Regions from separate parts of the Janthinobacterium sp. PSRC1-1 genome, predicted to be linked through region 2. Evidence: riboswitches for the same ligand, from Rfam matches in the RefSeq annotation. Region 2 holds a riboswitch; the other holds the start of a gene.

Region 1 (7,204 bases), on a different contig from region 2:
GTCGGGCGTCATGCGGCCCGTGCGGCGCGAGGCGTCGGCGCCTTCGCTGGCGCGGCGCTGCTCTTCGGCGCGCGTGTCGAAACTGCGTGCGTCACGCTGTTCGCGCAAGCGCGTATCATTGCTATTGCTGCGTTGTACCTGTTCATAGCGCTGGGCCTGCACTTGCGGCTGGTCGTCACGGCGTGGCGGCGGCTGGTTTTGCGCCGACGCCAGGCTGGCGGCAAACACGCAGCAAACGGCAAATGCGGACAGCACAGTCGTACGTGCAGCAATAGCTGCGCTGGGAGCGGCGTGAATTTTTTTAGTAAAGATATTCATTGAGTTCCTCTTCCGCGATGCCGTATACACTTAAAGCTGATTTCCACTGTGGCCCCAGTGTATGATGCTTTACACGGTGCAGTAAGAGTAATTGGGTAAAGTTTGTAACACTTTGTAATGGGTCGCCACAGCCCCTTGCCGACGCCGCGCGAGGCGTTACTATAGCAACTAATATAAGATAACACGACACCCTAAATGACCACAACCTCCACTTCCGGCAGCAACACGCCTACGCAATCGATCCACGGCCACCAGGCAAAAATCATGGTGGTCGATGACGATGTGCGCCTGCGCGACTTGCTGCGCCGCTACCTGACCGAACAGGGTTTCAATGTCTTCACGGCAGAGAGCGCGACGGCCATGAACAAGCTGTGGCTGCGCGAACGCTACGACTTGCTGGTGCTCGACCTGATGCTGCCCGGCGAAGACGGCCTGTCGATCTGCCGCCGCCTGCGCGGCGCGGGCGACCAGACGCCGATCATCATGCTGACGGCCAAGGGCGAGGACGTGGACCGTATCGTGGGCCTGGAAATGGGCGCCGACGACTACCTGCCGAAACCGTTCAACCCGCGTGAACTGGTGGCCCGCATCGGCGCCGTGCTGCGCCGCAAGGGTCCCGATGAAATCCCGGGCGCACCGTCGGAAACACCGCAAACCTTCGAATTCGGCGACTTCGTGCTGGACCTGGGCACGCGCACATTGAAAAAGAGTGGCGAAACGGTGCCGCTGACCACCGGTGAATTTTCTGTGCTGAAAGTGTTTGCCCGCCATGCGCGCCAGCCGCTGTCGCGTGAAAAACTCATGGAACTGGCGCGCGGACGCGAATACGAAGTGTTCGACCGCAGCCTGGACGTGCAAATCTCGCGCCTGCGCAAACTGATCGAACCTGATCCGTCGAGCCCGCTGTTCATCCAGACCGTGTGGGGCCTCGGTTACGTCTTCATCCCGGACGGACAGCCGCGCTGATCGCAGGCGAGGCATGATGAAGCTTGTTCCCGATATCAGCCTGGCGCGGCTGAAAAGCGGCCTGTTCTGGCGCACCTTTTTGCTGCTCGGCACCTTGACCACGGTCAGCATGATCACCTGGATCGGCATGATTTCCGTCATCCAGCGCGAGCCGCAGGCGCAGCAGATTTCCGCCCAGATCATTTCCGTCGTCACCATCACGCATGCGGCACTGACGCACTCGGCGCCCGAGCTGCGGCGCGAGCTGCTGTTCGACCTCGTCAGCAACGAAGGCATCCGCATCTTCTCGCTGGAAGAGGACGACCGCATCGAGCCGCCGCCCGACAATTACCTGATGCCCGAGATCGAGGCGCAGGTGAAAGCCAAGCTGGGCAAGGACACGCGCTTTTCCGCGCGCGTCAACGGCGTGGCCGGTTTCTGGGTCAGCTTCAAGATCGATGACGACGAGTACTGGCTGATGCTGGACCGCGAGCGCCTGCGCGGCCTGACGGGCTTCCAGTGGCTGGGCTGGGCCAGCCTGGTGTCCCTGCTGTCCCTGCTGGGCGCGGCCATCATTTCCAGCCTGATCAATCTGCCGCTGTCGCGCTTGACGGCGGCCGCGCGCGACATCGCCAAGGGCAAGCAACCGGCGCCGCTGCCGGAAAAAGGCCCGATCGAAATCCTCGAGGCGAACCGCAGCTTCAACCAGATGGTCGATGACTTGAAACAGGTGGAATCGGACCGCGCCGTGATTTTGGCCGGCATTTCGCACGACTTGCGCACGCCGCTGGCGCGCATGCAGCTGGAAGTGGAAATGGCCAACCTGTCGGACGAGGCACGCGAAGGCATCCAGTCCGATATCGGGCAAATGGACGCCATCATCGGCCAGTTCCTCGACTATGCCAAGCCGACGGAAACGTCGAGCTTTACGGACGTGGACCTGAGCGGCTTGCTGCTCGACATGACGCGCGAAGCGATGCGCCTGCCGGACGTGAAGATCAACGCCAGCATCGCCGACGGCGCGCATGCGATGGGCAACCCCACCGACTTGCGCCGCGTGCTGAACAACCTGATCGAGAATGCGCGCCGCTATGGCAAGACGCCAGGCAGCGACGTGACGGAAATCGATATCGCCTGCCATCTGCGCACCAGCCACGGCGCGAAAAAGGTGATCATCGAGGTGCAAGACCACGGCACGGGCGTGCCGGCGGAAAAGATCGAACAGCTGATGAAACCGTTCACCCGCCTCGACACGGCGCGCGGGCAAGCAAATGGCGCCGGCCTGGGGCTGGCCATCGTCGACCGTGTACTGCTGCGCCATGGCGCCGAATTGCAGGTGCGCAACCGCGAAGGCGGCGGCCTGGCGTTTCAGATCAGCTTGCCAGCGGCGTAAAAATAATCGGGCCTGCTCACTCCGGTGTTTGGCCAGCGGTGCAGGCGATGTAGGTCGGATTAGCGGGAACCGCGTAATCCGACAAGAACAGCCAACAATGTTGTCGGATTACGGCCTTGCGGCCTAATCCGACCTACGCTGCCCAACAACGGTCAAACCGACGCTGCTTCCTGCGCCAGCAATTTATCCATCAACAATTCCGTCGCCCCGTAGCCGTACAGGGAATCGCTTTCCATGCCCGGCGTATCGAAGGGGATCGATTCCTCACGGTTCAGCTTGGCAGGGTCGGCATCCGCATAGCTGGCGCGCCAGGCGCGCTGCAGGGATTCATTGCGGCGGATAAAGGCCGGCATGGGCCAGGCATCGCGCTCCCAGTGGGGGCTGTCGCCCAGCAGGGGCCAGCGCTCGTTAAGCAGGGCCATGTCGCCCGTGCGCAGGCGGCGCACGGCCTGTTCCGGCCGCAAGCCTTCCAGCTCATCGAGCGTGGGCAAGCTGTCGCGCTTCGGCCCGAACATATACGCCAGCATGATGCGCCCGGCAGGCGCCCTGCGCGCCACCACGCCGACGGCATAGCCGCCGCCCGGCAAGGGCACAGCAAACCAGCTGCCTTCCCGGTATGGTAATGATTTCATTTCTGCAAACTCCCCCAAAATCGTGTTCGGGGCACAGTCTACGCGAAGCAAGGGTCATGTGGCGCATGGTACGCCACAGCAACAAACCAATAGTTACCCTATTTTCTCGTCATAGTGATACTGGGCAACAATCGGCCCCGCCTTGAACAGCGCTTCCTTCATGGCCGTATCCAGGCGCGCGTCGCGGCGGCGCATCCATTCGAGCAGCATGGCCGCTTCCTTGCGGCTGGTGTCGCCCGCGTGCGCGAGCACGCGGCGCAATTCCGGGTCCGTGCACGCCTCGAAACGCTGGCTGTTCAAGTCCAGCGCCTGCAGCGCGGCGATGGTGGCGCAGATGGCGCGGTGCATGTCGAGTGCCGTGGCCGGCAAACCCGATTCTTCCAGTGGGACGGTGGTCATGCGCATTCCTTTTCGCGTGGTGGTGACATCGGCTGCATTCTCCACCGCGCGGGCGAAAAGCTCAAGCGTCCACGACATGTTTCCACCCGTTCGGCCATAATCATGGCTCAGCAACAGCCTAAACCTCAGCGGCAGGAGCCCCATGTTCAATTTCGACTTTTACAATCCGACGCAAATCCTCTTCGGCCAGGGCCAGATCGCCGCCATCGCCGGCCTGATCCCGCCGCAGGCGCGGGTCCTGATGACCTACGGCGGCGGCAGCATCAAGCAGAACGGCGTCTACGATGAAGTCAGGGCGGCGCTGGCCGGCCACACGGTGCTCGAATTTGCCGGCATCGAACCCAATCCCAGCTATGAAACCCTGATGCAGGCCGTGGCCCTCGTGAAAAGCGAGCGCATCGATTTCCTGCTGGCCGTCGGCGGCGGTTCCGTGGTCGATGGCACCAAATTCATTGCCGCCGCCGCCCTGCATGAGGGCGAGGCGTGGGACATCCTGGCGCAAGGCGGCAAGATCGTCGAGGCCGCCCTGCCCTTCGGCACGGTGCTCACCTTGCCGGCCACCGGTTCCGAAATGAATGGCTCGGCCGTGATCACGCGCAAGGCCACGCAGGAAAAGCGCTCGTTCATGAGCCGCAAGGTGTATCCGAAGTTCTCCGTGCTGGATCCGTCGAAAACGTTCACCTTGCCGCTGCGCCAGGTGGGCAATGGCGTCGTCGACGCGTTTGCGCACGTCATGGAACAGTATTTGACCACCCCCGTCAACGCGTCCGTGCAAGACCGCTTCGCCGAAGGCATTTTGCTGACCCTGATCGAGGAAGGCCCGAAAGCCCTGTCACACCCGGACGACTACGACGTGCGCGCCAACGTGATGTGGAGCGCCACCCTGGCCTTGAACGGCCTGATCGGCGTGGGCGTGCCGCAAGACTGGTCCACGCACGCCATCGGCCACGAATTGACGGCCCTGTATGAGCTCGATCATGCGCAAACGCTGGCCATCATCCTGCCCAGCATGCTACGCGTGCGCAAGCAGGCCAAGCGCGCCAAGCTGCTGCAATACGCGGCCCGCGTCTGGGGCCTCGATGGCGGCGACGAAGATGGCCGCATCGAGGCGGCCATCGCGCGCACGGAATTTTTCTTCCGCCACATGGGCGTCAAGACGCGCCTGGCCGACTACGGCCTGAACCATGCCAGCGTGGACGCCGTCGTCGCCGCCCTGGAAGCGCACGGCATGACGGCGCTGGGCGAACAGCGCGACATCACGCCCGCCGTCAGCCGCAAGGTGCTCGAACTCAGTTTGTAGATTCGCACCACACTGTTGTAAAACGGTCAGCCAGCGGGACAGCTGGCCGTGCTTCATGCTAAGCTGTCATTTCGCTAGGGGTCCTGGAGCAGTCATCCGGGTGAGAGATACCCTTCGTACCTGATCTGGATAATGCCAGCGAAGGAAAGCGCAAAGTACCTCCCTCCTTTGATAGCTCCTGCGTTGGCGCCAGCCGAACAAGCAGCCTGCCGTGCTCTTTCCCGAGACGGCTTGAACCACGAGCAATCTATGTCCACACCGAATTTATCTGCGCATTTTTCCCGTCCTGTATTGACCCTGGCCATCCTGCACGCGTTTGCCGCGCCCGCCTTTGCTGCAAATGACAGCGCCGAAGCGCCGGCCGACACGCAAAGCATGGCTGAAGTCGTCGTCACGGCCAGCAAGGCGCCTGCCGTCAGGCGCGCCTCCGTCGGCGGCTTTGCCGACGCGCCGCTGCTGCAGACGCCGGCGTCCGTCACCGTCATTTCGCAAAAAGACATGCAGGATTTACAGATCCGCAATCTCAGCGATGCCGTCAAGCTCGACGCCAGCATCAACGACGCCTACAACGCCGTCGGCTATGCGGAGCAATTTTCCATCCGCGGCTTCAAGCTCGACAACAATTCCAGCTACCGCAAGGATGGCGTGGCCATTCCCGGCGACACGCAAATTCCGCTGGAAAACAAGGAACGCATCGAAGTGCTGAAGGGCCTGGCCGGCTTGCAGGCAGGCGTGGCCGCGCCCGGTGGCGTGATCGATTTCATCGTCAAGCGCCCGACCAACGCGCCGCTGCGCACCGTCACCGTGGAAACGCGCGAGCGGGGCACCCTGTACGGCGCCGTCGACCTGGGCGGCCGCCTGGAAGACACGCGTTTCGGCTACCGCGTCAACGTGGCGGCCGAGCGCCTGCGCTCCTACATCAAGGGTGCGGACGGCAACCGCAAGTTCATTTCCGGCGCCTTCGACTGGCAGATTTCGCCGCAAGCGCTGCTGCAGCTCGATGCCGACTACCAGGACAAGGCGCAGGCGACGGCGCCCGGCTTCCAGCTGCTGAATAACACGACCTTGCCGACCGGCATCAGCGCCGACGCCATGCTCAACCGGCAGCCCTGGACGCGCCCCGTGGAAACCGTCACCAGCAATATCGGCCTGCGCTTCCAGTACGCCTTCAATGACGACTGGCACGCCACCCTGTCGGCCAACCAGCATTCGTTCAAGCGCGACGACTACACGGCCTTCCCGTACGGCTGCAGCGGACAGGACCTGTACCCTGGCTTCTGCGGCAATGGCGACTACGACGTGTATGACTACCGCAGCCTGGGCGAGACGAAAAAGCCGCTGAGCGCGCAAGCCATGATCCAGGGCAAGTTCGCCACGGGCAGCCTGCGCCATGAATTCACGGCCGGCGTCTCGACCTTCCGCCGCAAGGACCGGGCCGGCCTGTACGTGTACGACTGGGTGGGCGTGAGCAACATCTATCAGCCGCAAATCGTCGGCACGTCGCCCGGCGTCACGGGCCCCGTGCGCCTGGTGCGCAAGGATACGGAAAACGCCGTCTTCGTGCAGGATATCGTCAGCCTGACCCAAAACTGGAAGCTGCATGGCGGCTTGCGTCATATCAACGTCGATGGCTATCAGTATGTGCTGAAGGCAGCCACGGAAATCCGCGCCAGGCACGACTTCCTGCTGCCCAACGTCTCGCTCGTCTACACCCCGCTCGACAATGTCTCCGTGTACGCGGCCTACTCGCAGGGCATGGAACATGGCGGCACGGCCGACCGCAAGGCGATGAATGCCAACGTGGAATTATCGCCCAGCCGTTCGAAGCAGATCGAACTGGGCATGAAGATGGACGTGACGCCGGATTTCATGGTGGCGGCCAGCCTGTTCCAGATCCGCAAGGGCCTGGAATTCCAGAATGCCGCCGGCTACTTCGTGCGTGAAGGCCAGGCGCAGCACCGTGGTTTGGAATTGTCCGCGCAAGGCAAGGCGACCCGCGACCTGAACCTGGGCGTCTCGCTGACGGCCCTGAACAGCCAGCAGTCGAACACGGGCGAAGCATCGCTCGACGGCAAGCGCGTGCCCAACGTGCCGGCCTTCAAGGCGGCCGTGCATGCGGACTACGCCGTGCAGCAAGTGGCGGGCTTGAGCGTCAATGGCAGCTGGGAATATGCGGGCAAGAAAGCGTTTGAGTACAACAACACGACCTTCGTGCCG
Region 2 (7,204 bases):
CACGCCTTGCGCGGCACGACATTGCGGTTGACGGCCAGCGCCAGCGCCTGGTTTTCCAGCGCCAGCGCGGCGATCAGCTGATCCAGGGTTTGCCCGGGTGGCACCTGGTGCGGCGCGCCATTGAGCACGATGTCTATCATTGCGTTCACGATGCCGCCTCCTTCAGACCTTGCGGTACAGCTCGGCGCCGTTCTTGACGAATTCGATGGCTTTCACCTCCATCCCCTGCTTGAGTGCCTGGTCTTCCGCGATGCCCATGCCGGCCGCGTATTCGCGCACTTCCTGCGTGATCTTCATCGAGCAGAAATGCGGGCCGCACATGGAGCAGAAATGCGCCACCTTGGCCGAATCCTTGGGCAGGGTTTCATCGTGGAATTCGCGCGCCTTGTCCGGGTCCAGGCCGATGTTGAACTGGTCGTCCCAGCGGAATTCGAAGCGCGCTTTCGACAGGGCGTTGTCGCGGATTTGCGCGCCCGGATGGCCTTTCGCCAGGTCGGCCGCGTGCGCCGCGATCTTGTAGGTGATGATGCCGTCCTTCACATCCGCCTTGTTGGGCAGGCCCAGGTGTTCCTTCGGCGTCACGTAGCACAGCATGGCCGTGCCATACCAGCCGATCATGGCCGCGCCGATGCCGGACGTGATGTGGTCGTAGCCGGGCGCGATATCGGTGGTCAACGGTCCCAGCGTGTAGAACGGCGCTTCGCCGCACTGTTCCAGCTGCAAATCCATGTTTTCCTTGATCAGTTGCATGGGCACGTGGCCCGGGCCTTCGATCATCACTTGCACGTCGTGCTTCCATGCCACTTGCGTCAGCTCGCCCAGGGTTTTCAGTTCGCCCAGCTGCGCTTCGTCGTTGGCGTCGTAGATGGAACCGGGGCGCAAGCCGTCGCCCAGCGAGAACGACACGTCATACGCCTTCATGATTTCGCAAATGTCTTCGAAATGCGTGTACAGGAACGATTCCTGATGGTGCGCCAGGCACCATTTCGCCATGATGGAGCCGCCGCGCGAGACGATGCCCGTCAAGCGCTTGGCCGTCATCGGCACATAGCGCAGCAGCACGCCGGCGTGGATGGTGAAGTAATCGACGCCCTGCTCGGCCTGCTCGATGAGGGTATCGCGGAAGATTTCCCACGTCAGGTCTTCGGCCTTGCCGTTGACCTTTTCCAGAGCCTGGTAGATGGGCACGGTGCCGATCGGCACAGGGCTGTTGCGCACGATCCATTCGCGCGTTTCGTGGATGTGCTTGCCGGTGGACAAGTCCATCACGTTGTCGCCGCCCCAGCGGATGGCCCAGGTCATCTTTTCCACTTCCTCGCCAATGGACGAAGTGACGGCGGAATTGCCGATGTTCGCGTTGATTTTCACCAGGAAATTGCGGCCGATAATCATCGGTTCCACTTCCGGGTGGTTGATGTTGGCGGGAATAATGGCGCGGCCGCGGGCGATTTCCTCGCGCACGAATTCGGGCGTGATTTCGGCCGGGATGCTGGCGCCAAACGACTGGCCCGGGTGCTGGCGGCCCATCAGGTCGGCCAGGCGTTCGCCCATGGGACCGGAGGCTTGCAGTTCGCGCAAATACTCCTGGCGGCGCATGTTTTCGCGGATGGCGACAAATTCCATTTCCGGCGTGATGATGCCGCGCTTCGCGTAATGCATTTGCGTGACGTTCTTGCCGGCAATGGCGCGGCGCGGCTTGCGGTGCAAGTTGAAACGCAGCTCGGCCAGTTTCGGGTCCGCCAGGCGGGCGATGCCGTAATCGGAGGTGGGGCCGGGCAACTCTTCCGTATCGGCACGTTCCATGATCCACGGCAGGCGCGGCGTATCGAGGCCCGAGCGGATGTCGATCTGCACGTCCGGGTCCGTGTAGGGGCCGGAGGTGTCGTACACGTAGATCGGCGGATTCTTTTCGCCGCCGAACGACGCTTCCGTGTCGGATTGGCTGATTCTGCGCATGGGCACGCGGATGTCGGGGCGGCTGCCTTCGACATAGATCTTGCGCGAATTGGGCAGCGGCGCGATGGCGGCTTCGTCGACCGTGGCGGTGGCGGAGAGGAATTTCGGGTTGGCGTTCATTTTGGCTCCTTGGCTAGACTATTTTTAAGCCTGGAGCCAGCTAAGGAGGTTCGGAATTGCGCACGCGGAAAGGCGGGGTGCGTTCATCCTAAAGCTTCCCTTCGCTGGCATTATCCAGATCAGGTTCGGAGGGTATTTCTCACCCGCGCTTGCACTGTGTTTCCACAGCGAAAGGCAGGACCCCTAGCGTTTGCCGCCTTGCGGCAGCGAGCCAATTATACGCGGTTCACGCCGCGTGGCCAGATGATTTCTTGACGATGTCGTGTTTGTGCATCTGCTGCAATGCAACAGATGCCAGCACGCTTATTTCTTCTTGCCCCAGCGCCAGGCGGTCGGTTCGCCCTTCAGCTGGCAAATGAAAATGAGCGCGGCAACGATGGCCACTTCATACACGATGTAGCCGACGAGCATGGTTTGCGGCGGGAACAGGAAAGCGCCGCAGGCGAACAGCGCCAGTGCGGCCAGAAACACCAGCCAGCCTTGCCAGGTGATGGGCAAGCCCCAGCCCCAGCCATAGGTCTTGGCGGGAAACCAGTAGGAGGGAGATTTGTCAGCCATGATGCTTTCCTTGTCGATGTCGATGACACCAAGTATAAATCACGCTCTCCGCAAGCGCTCCGTGACATCGAGGCCGATGCCGCGGTAGCCGATGAAGCGGCTGCCATTGTCGAACATCGGTTCGCCGCTGACCTGCAAATACTGCGTGCTGCCGTCGAGGTTGGCGCGGCTGTAGATGAAGTCGAGGAACGGTTCGCGCGCGGCAATCTTGGCGTCGAGCAGCGCTCGTTCGGCCGCATTCCAGCGCTGCGGCTCTTCCTCGCTGCCGATGCCCAGCATTTCAGCCACGGGACCGGAAAAGCGCGTCAGGTTGCCCTGCGCATCCTGTTCCCAGTACCAGTCGGACGACAGTTCCGTGAAGCGCTGGAAGCGCGCTTCGCTTTCGCGCAGCTCCGCCGTGCGTTCTTCCACCTTCTGTTCCAGCGACTTGTTGTATTCGGCCAGCTTCTGGTACAGCAAACGCACTTCCAGCATGTTGTGGATGCGCGTCTTGACTTCCACCAGGTCGAAAGGCTTGCTGACGAAGTCCTTGGCGCCCGCCTGCAGCGCGCGCAGCTTGTGGCCGGGCTGGGCCGTGATCACCAGCACGGGCAGATAGCTGCCCGCCTCGATGTCGCGCAAGCCTTCCATCACTTCGAAGCCATCCATTTCCGGCATCTGCAAGTCGAGCAGGATCAGGTCGTAGCGGTGCTGCTGGTGCAGCGCGCGCACGGCTTGCGGGTCCATGGTGGACGTGATGCGCGTATAGCCGGCGTTGCGCAGCACCTGTTCGAGCAGCATGACGTTGGCCTCCTGGTCATCGACGATGAGGATGCTGGCGTTGAGGATCTCGGTGGCTTGAAGCATGGCGGTATTCCTAAAATGAAGTGCTGAATTAGCGTACTGTGTGAGTGTCGTCGGCCAGGCCGTGCGCGGCCGCATGGTGCAGGGCCACGTCGAGCGCGTCCATGAATTCGACGACCTTGATGGGCTTGGTCAGATAGCGGAAGAAGCCCGCTTCCAGGCCCTTCTCGATGTCGCGCGGCACGGCGTTGGCGGACAGGGCCATGACGGGAATGTGGCTGGTGAGGGGATCATCATGCAGGATATTCAGGGCGCCATAGCCGCTGATGCCGGGCAGGTTGATATCCATCAAGATCACGTCCGGCTGATACGTGCGCGCCAGGTCGATGCCCAGGTGCGCATCGATGGCCGTCAGCAGTTTCAAGTCGCTGCGGCGGGCGATCAATTGCTCCACCAGCGCCAGGTTGGCGGGATTGTCTTCCACGTACAGCAAGGTGCGCTGGCTTTCCTGATTTTCCTGCACCACAGGCAGCACTTCACCCTCTTCCAGGTGCAGTTCGGGCGCGCGCGAAGCCTGGAATTCCACCCAGAAGGTGGTGCCCAGGCCCACCGTGCTGTCGACGCCGATGGTGCCGCCCATCAGTTCGACCAACTGCTTGGTGACGACCAGGCCGATACCCGTGCCCTCTTCCGTGCTGCTTTCCTGACCCAGGCGGTTGAAAGGCTGGAACAGCTGACTCATCTGTTCGGCATTCAGGCCGGCGCCGCTGTCGGTGACGCTGGTGCGTACTTTGTCGCCGTGCTGGCGGCAAACGACTTTCACGCTGCCGCCGCTCTGGTTGTACTTGATGGCGTTCGACAACAGGTTGATCATCACCTGTTTCACGCGCGTGCGGTCGGCATGCACATAGAAAGCCTTGCCGCAGCGGGGGAAATGCATGCTGATGCCGCGCTTTTCCGCCTGCGGCGCGATCATCGCCTGGCAATCCTGCAACACATCGAGCAAGGACATCGCCTCTTCCGACATGGTGACCTTGCCCGACTCGATCATGGCCAGGTCGAGGATTTCATTGATCAAACGCAAGAGATACCAGCCGCCCTTGAGGATCTGATCGATCGAGCGCTGCTGCGGCAAGCTCGGTGCCGGTGTCTCGGACGCCATCAGCTGGGCGAAGCCGAGCACGGCATTCAAGGGCGTGCGCAACTCATGGCTCATGCTCGACAGAAACTCGGACTTGGCCAGATTCGCTTTTTCCGCCGCCTGGCGGGCCTTTTCCATTTCGATATTCGTGTCTTGCAGCGCTTGCTCGAACTGCTTGCGTTCCGTCACGTCGCGCGCGGCGGCAAACACGCCCTGCAGCTTGCGGTCGCGGTCGTGGAAGGTCGAGGCGTTGTACGACACCACCGTCCGCTTGCCGTCGCGCGCCAGGGCCGTCAGCTCGTAATTGGTCAACTTGCCTTCACGCAACACGCGTGCGATGGCTTCCTCGGCCCGTTCCGGTTCCGTAAAGTAATTCTTGCACGGTGCGCCGATCAATTCGTCGCGCGTGCAGCCCGTCAGCGCTTCCATCTGCTGGTTGACGTCGCTGATGATGCCGCGCGGATCCGTCGTCATCAGGGCGTCGATATTCGATTCGATCAGCGAGCGCGTATAGAACTGCTGCTCGCGCAAGCGCTGGTCCAGCAGCGCCTGTTCCGCCTCGACCTGCTTGCGCGCCGTGTTGTCGGTGCCGATCAGCAAGTAACCGATGACCTTGCTCTGCGCGTCGCGCAAGGCCGTCACGGAGACCATGGCGGGGAAGCGGCTGCCATCCTTGCGGATATACGTCAATTCGTAGATGTCTTCGATGCCGCGCGTGGCCTTGAACACCAGCGCTTCGACGCCGGGCGTGATGACCGTGTCGAGTTCGGCACTGAGGGCGGCGGCGCGCGCGATGATTTCTTGCGCGTCGGAAATACCGGCCGGGGTCAGCTTGTCGACCACGTCGCTCGCTTCATAGCCGAGCATGCGTTCGGCGCCCACATTGAAAATCTGGATCACGCCCTGCGCATCGGTGGCGATGCACGAGAAATTGGCGCTATTGAAAATGGCATCCTGCAAGGCGCCCGCCTTGAGCAGCTGGCGCGGCAGGCTGGCCGCCAGCGTGCGCCGGTACAGCGCCACGAGCAGCATCAGCAGCAGGAAGACCAGCGCGTCGATGACGCAGGCCGTCTCGAACGGCGCGCGCCAGGCCAGCACGCCGACGGCCAGCAGCGCGATGGCGCTGAATGAAAACGCCAGCGCCATGGGCCAGCGCGACGGTGCGCGCGGGGGAATGTTTTCAACAGATTGCATGAGGTAGCCTGGGCTGTGACAACGATAAGAGGGACATGCGGTGATCAGGAACCTTGGCGCTGGCGCACGTCCGACAGCAGGCGAGCGAATTCCTTTTTGACCACGCCATAGCATTCGCACACATGGCCTTCGAGGCCGGCGCGGTCCAGCACGGAGATATGGCCGCGCCGGTAACTGATGAAGCCGCGCTGCTGCAAGCGCCCGGCCGCTTCCGTCACGCCCTCGCGGCGCACGCCCAGCATGTTGGCAATCAATTCCTGTGTCATCGTCAGCTCGCGGTTCGGCAGGCGGTCCATGGTCAGCAGCAGCCAGCGGCACAGCTGCTGCTCCACCGTATGGTGGCGGTTGCACACGGCCGTCTGTGACATTTGCGTGATCAGGGCTTGCGTATAGCGCAGCAGCAAGCGCATGACGGGACCGGCGCGGTCGAATTCTTCCATCAGCAAATGGGCCTTGAGCCGGTAGCCGACGCCGCCCGTCTGCACCACGGCGCGGCTCGGTGTCGAGTTGCCGCCCATGAACAGCGACACGCCCACCATGCCTTCATTGCCGACGCCGGCAATTTCCGACGAGCCGCCGTTTTCCAGCAGGTAGTGGATGGACACGATGGCGGTGGTGGGGAAATACACATGCTGCAGCTTGTCGCCCGAATCGTAGATCACGTCACCGAGCAGCATGGAGACTTGCTCCAGATGGGGGGCCAGGCGCGCGAAATCGGCGTCGAGCATGGCGGCGAGCAAATGGTTTTGATTCGGGTTGTGCAGCTGGGCATGCGGACTCGACATGGGCAGTTTTCCTGGTTTCCAGTCGTCAGCTAGGGGGATCAATGAAAAGCGCCCGAACGAGGGGCACCATAATAGTGCAGCGTAACACAGCGCTGCCACAGTGCCCCCACTATATTTCTTGACGGCATGGTCGTCTGTTCGGCAGCGAACGGACGCTCAGGTACCCCGCGCCCTACAGTCAGTCACTGCCAGGGCTGCCGTATCACGGATCGGCGCCGGCGCTGCTACCGGACGCCATCATGCAATCATTCTTCAAACGCATTTCCATTTCCGTTTCCACCTCGGCCCTGATCACGCTGGCGGTCGGGCTGTGCCTGACGGCGCTATGCTATGTCTCGGCGCGCCAGATCGAGTCGGAAAGCGCCAGGCTGCTGCTGCAGTACCACGCCAGCGGTCACACGCTGCGCGCCGCCATGCTGCCGGCCAACGGCATGAGCCTGGATGCGAACCATCGCGGCTCCCTGTATGTGCTGCTGGGCGGATTATTGTCGAGCCTGCTGGCGACGGCGTATGTGTTTCAGCTAGTCACGCGCAACTCCGTGATTGCCCGCATCACGGGCGAACGCACGGCGGCGCTGCAGTTTGCCAATTTGCGCCTGTCCGAAGACATCGCCGCGCGCATGCACAATGAACAGTCGCTGCGGCTGCGCGAACGCATCATCGAAGT

What was found. Region 2 has a riboswitch for thiamine pyrophosphate ahead of thiC (phosphomethylpyrimidine synthase ThiC). Riboswitches for the same ligand answer to the same signal wherever they lie in the genome.
Region 1: another riboswitch for thiamine pyrophosphate. It lies ahead of ACP7DW_RS14750 (TonB-dependent siderophore receptor); the one in region 2 lies ahead of thiC (phosphomethylpyrimidine synthase ThiC).

Annotation. Positions count from the first base shown of each region.
Region 1 covers NZ_JAFCWK010000006.1:95,149-102,352, reverse strand. The annotation lists gene ACP7DW_RS14780 (hypothetical protein) at 1-318, opposite strand, end outside; gene ompR (two-component system response regulator OmpR) at 583-1,284, shown strand; gene ACP7DW_RS14770 (ATP-binding protein) at 1,298-2,656, shown strand; gene ACP7DW_RS14765 (Imm26 family immunity protein) at 2,809-3,288, opposite strand; gene ACP7DW_RS14760 (hypothetical protein) at 3,382-3,687, opposite strand; gene ACP7DW_RS14755 (iron-containing alcohol dehydrogenase) at 3,830-4,987, shown strand; TPP riboswitch at 5,054-5,151, shown strand; gene ACP7DW_RS14750 (TonB-dependent siderophore receptor) at 5,237-7,204, shown strand, end outside.
Region 2 covers NZ_JAFCWK010000008.1:155,313-162,516, forward strand. The annotation lists gene thiS (sulfur carrier protein ThiS) at 1-140, opposite strand, end outside; gene thiC (phosphomethylpyrimidine synthase ThiC) at 163-2,076, opposite strand; TPP riboswitch at 2,156-2,271, opposite strand; gene ACP7DW_RS18930 (hypothetical protein) at 2,380-2,634, opposite strand; gene ACP7DW_RS18935 (response regulator) at 2,674-3,480, opposite strand; gene ACP7DW_RS18940 (PAS domain S-box protein) at 3,509-5,752, opposite strand; gene ACP7DW_RS18945 (Crp/Fnr family transcriptional regulator) at 5,797-6,537, opposite strand; gene ACP7DW_RS18950 (putative bifunctional diguanylate cyclase/phosphodiesterase) at 6,777-7,204, shown strand, end outside.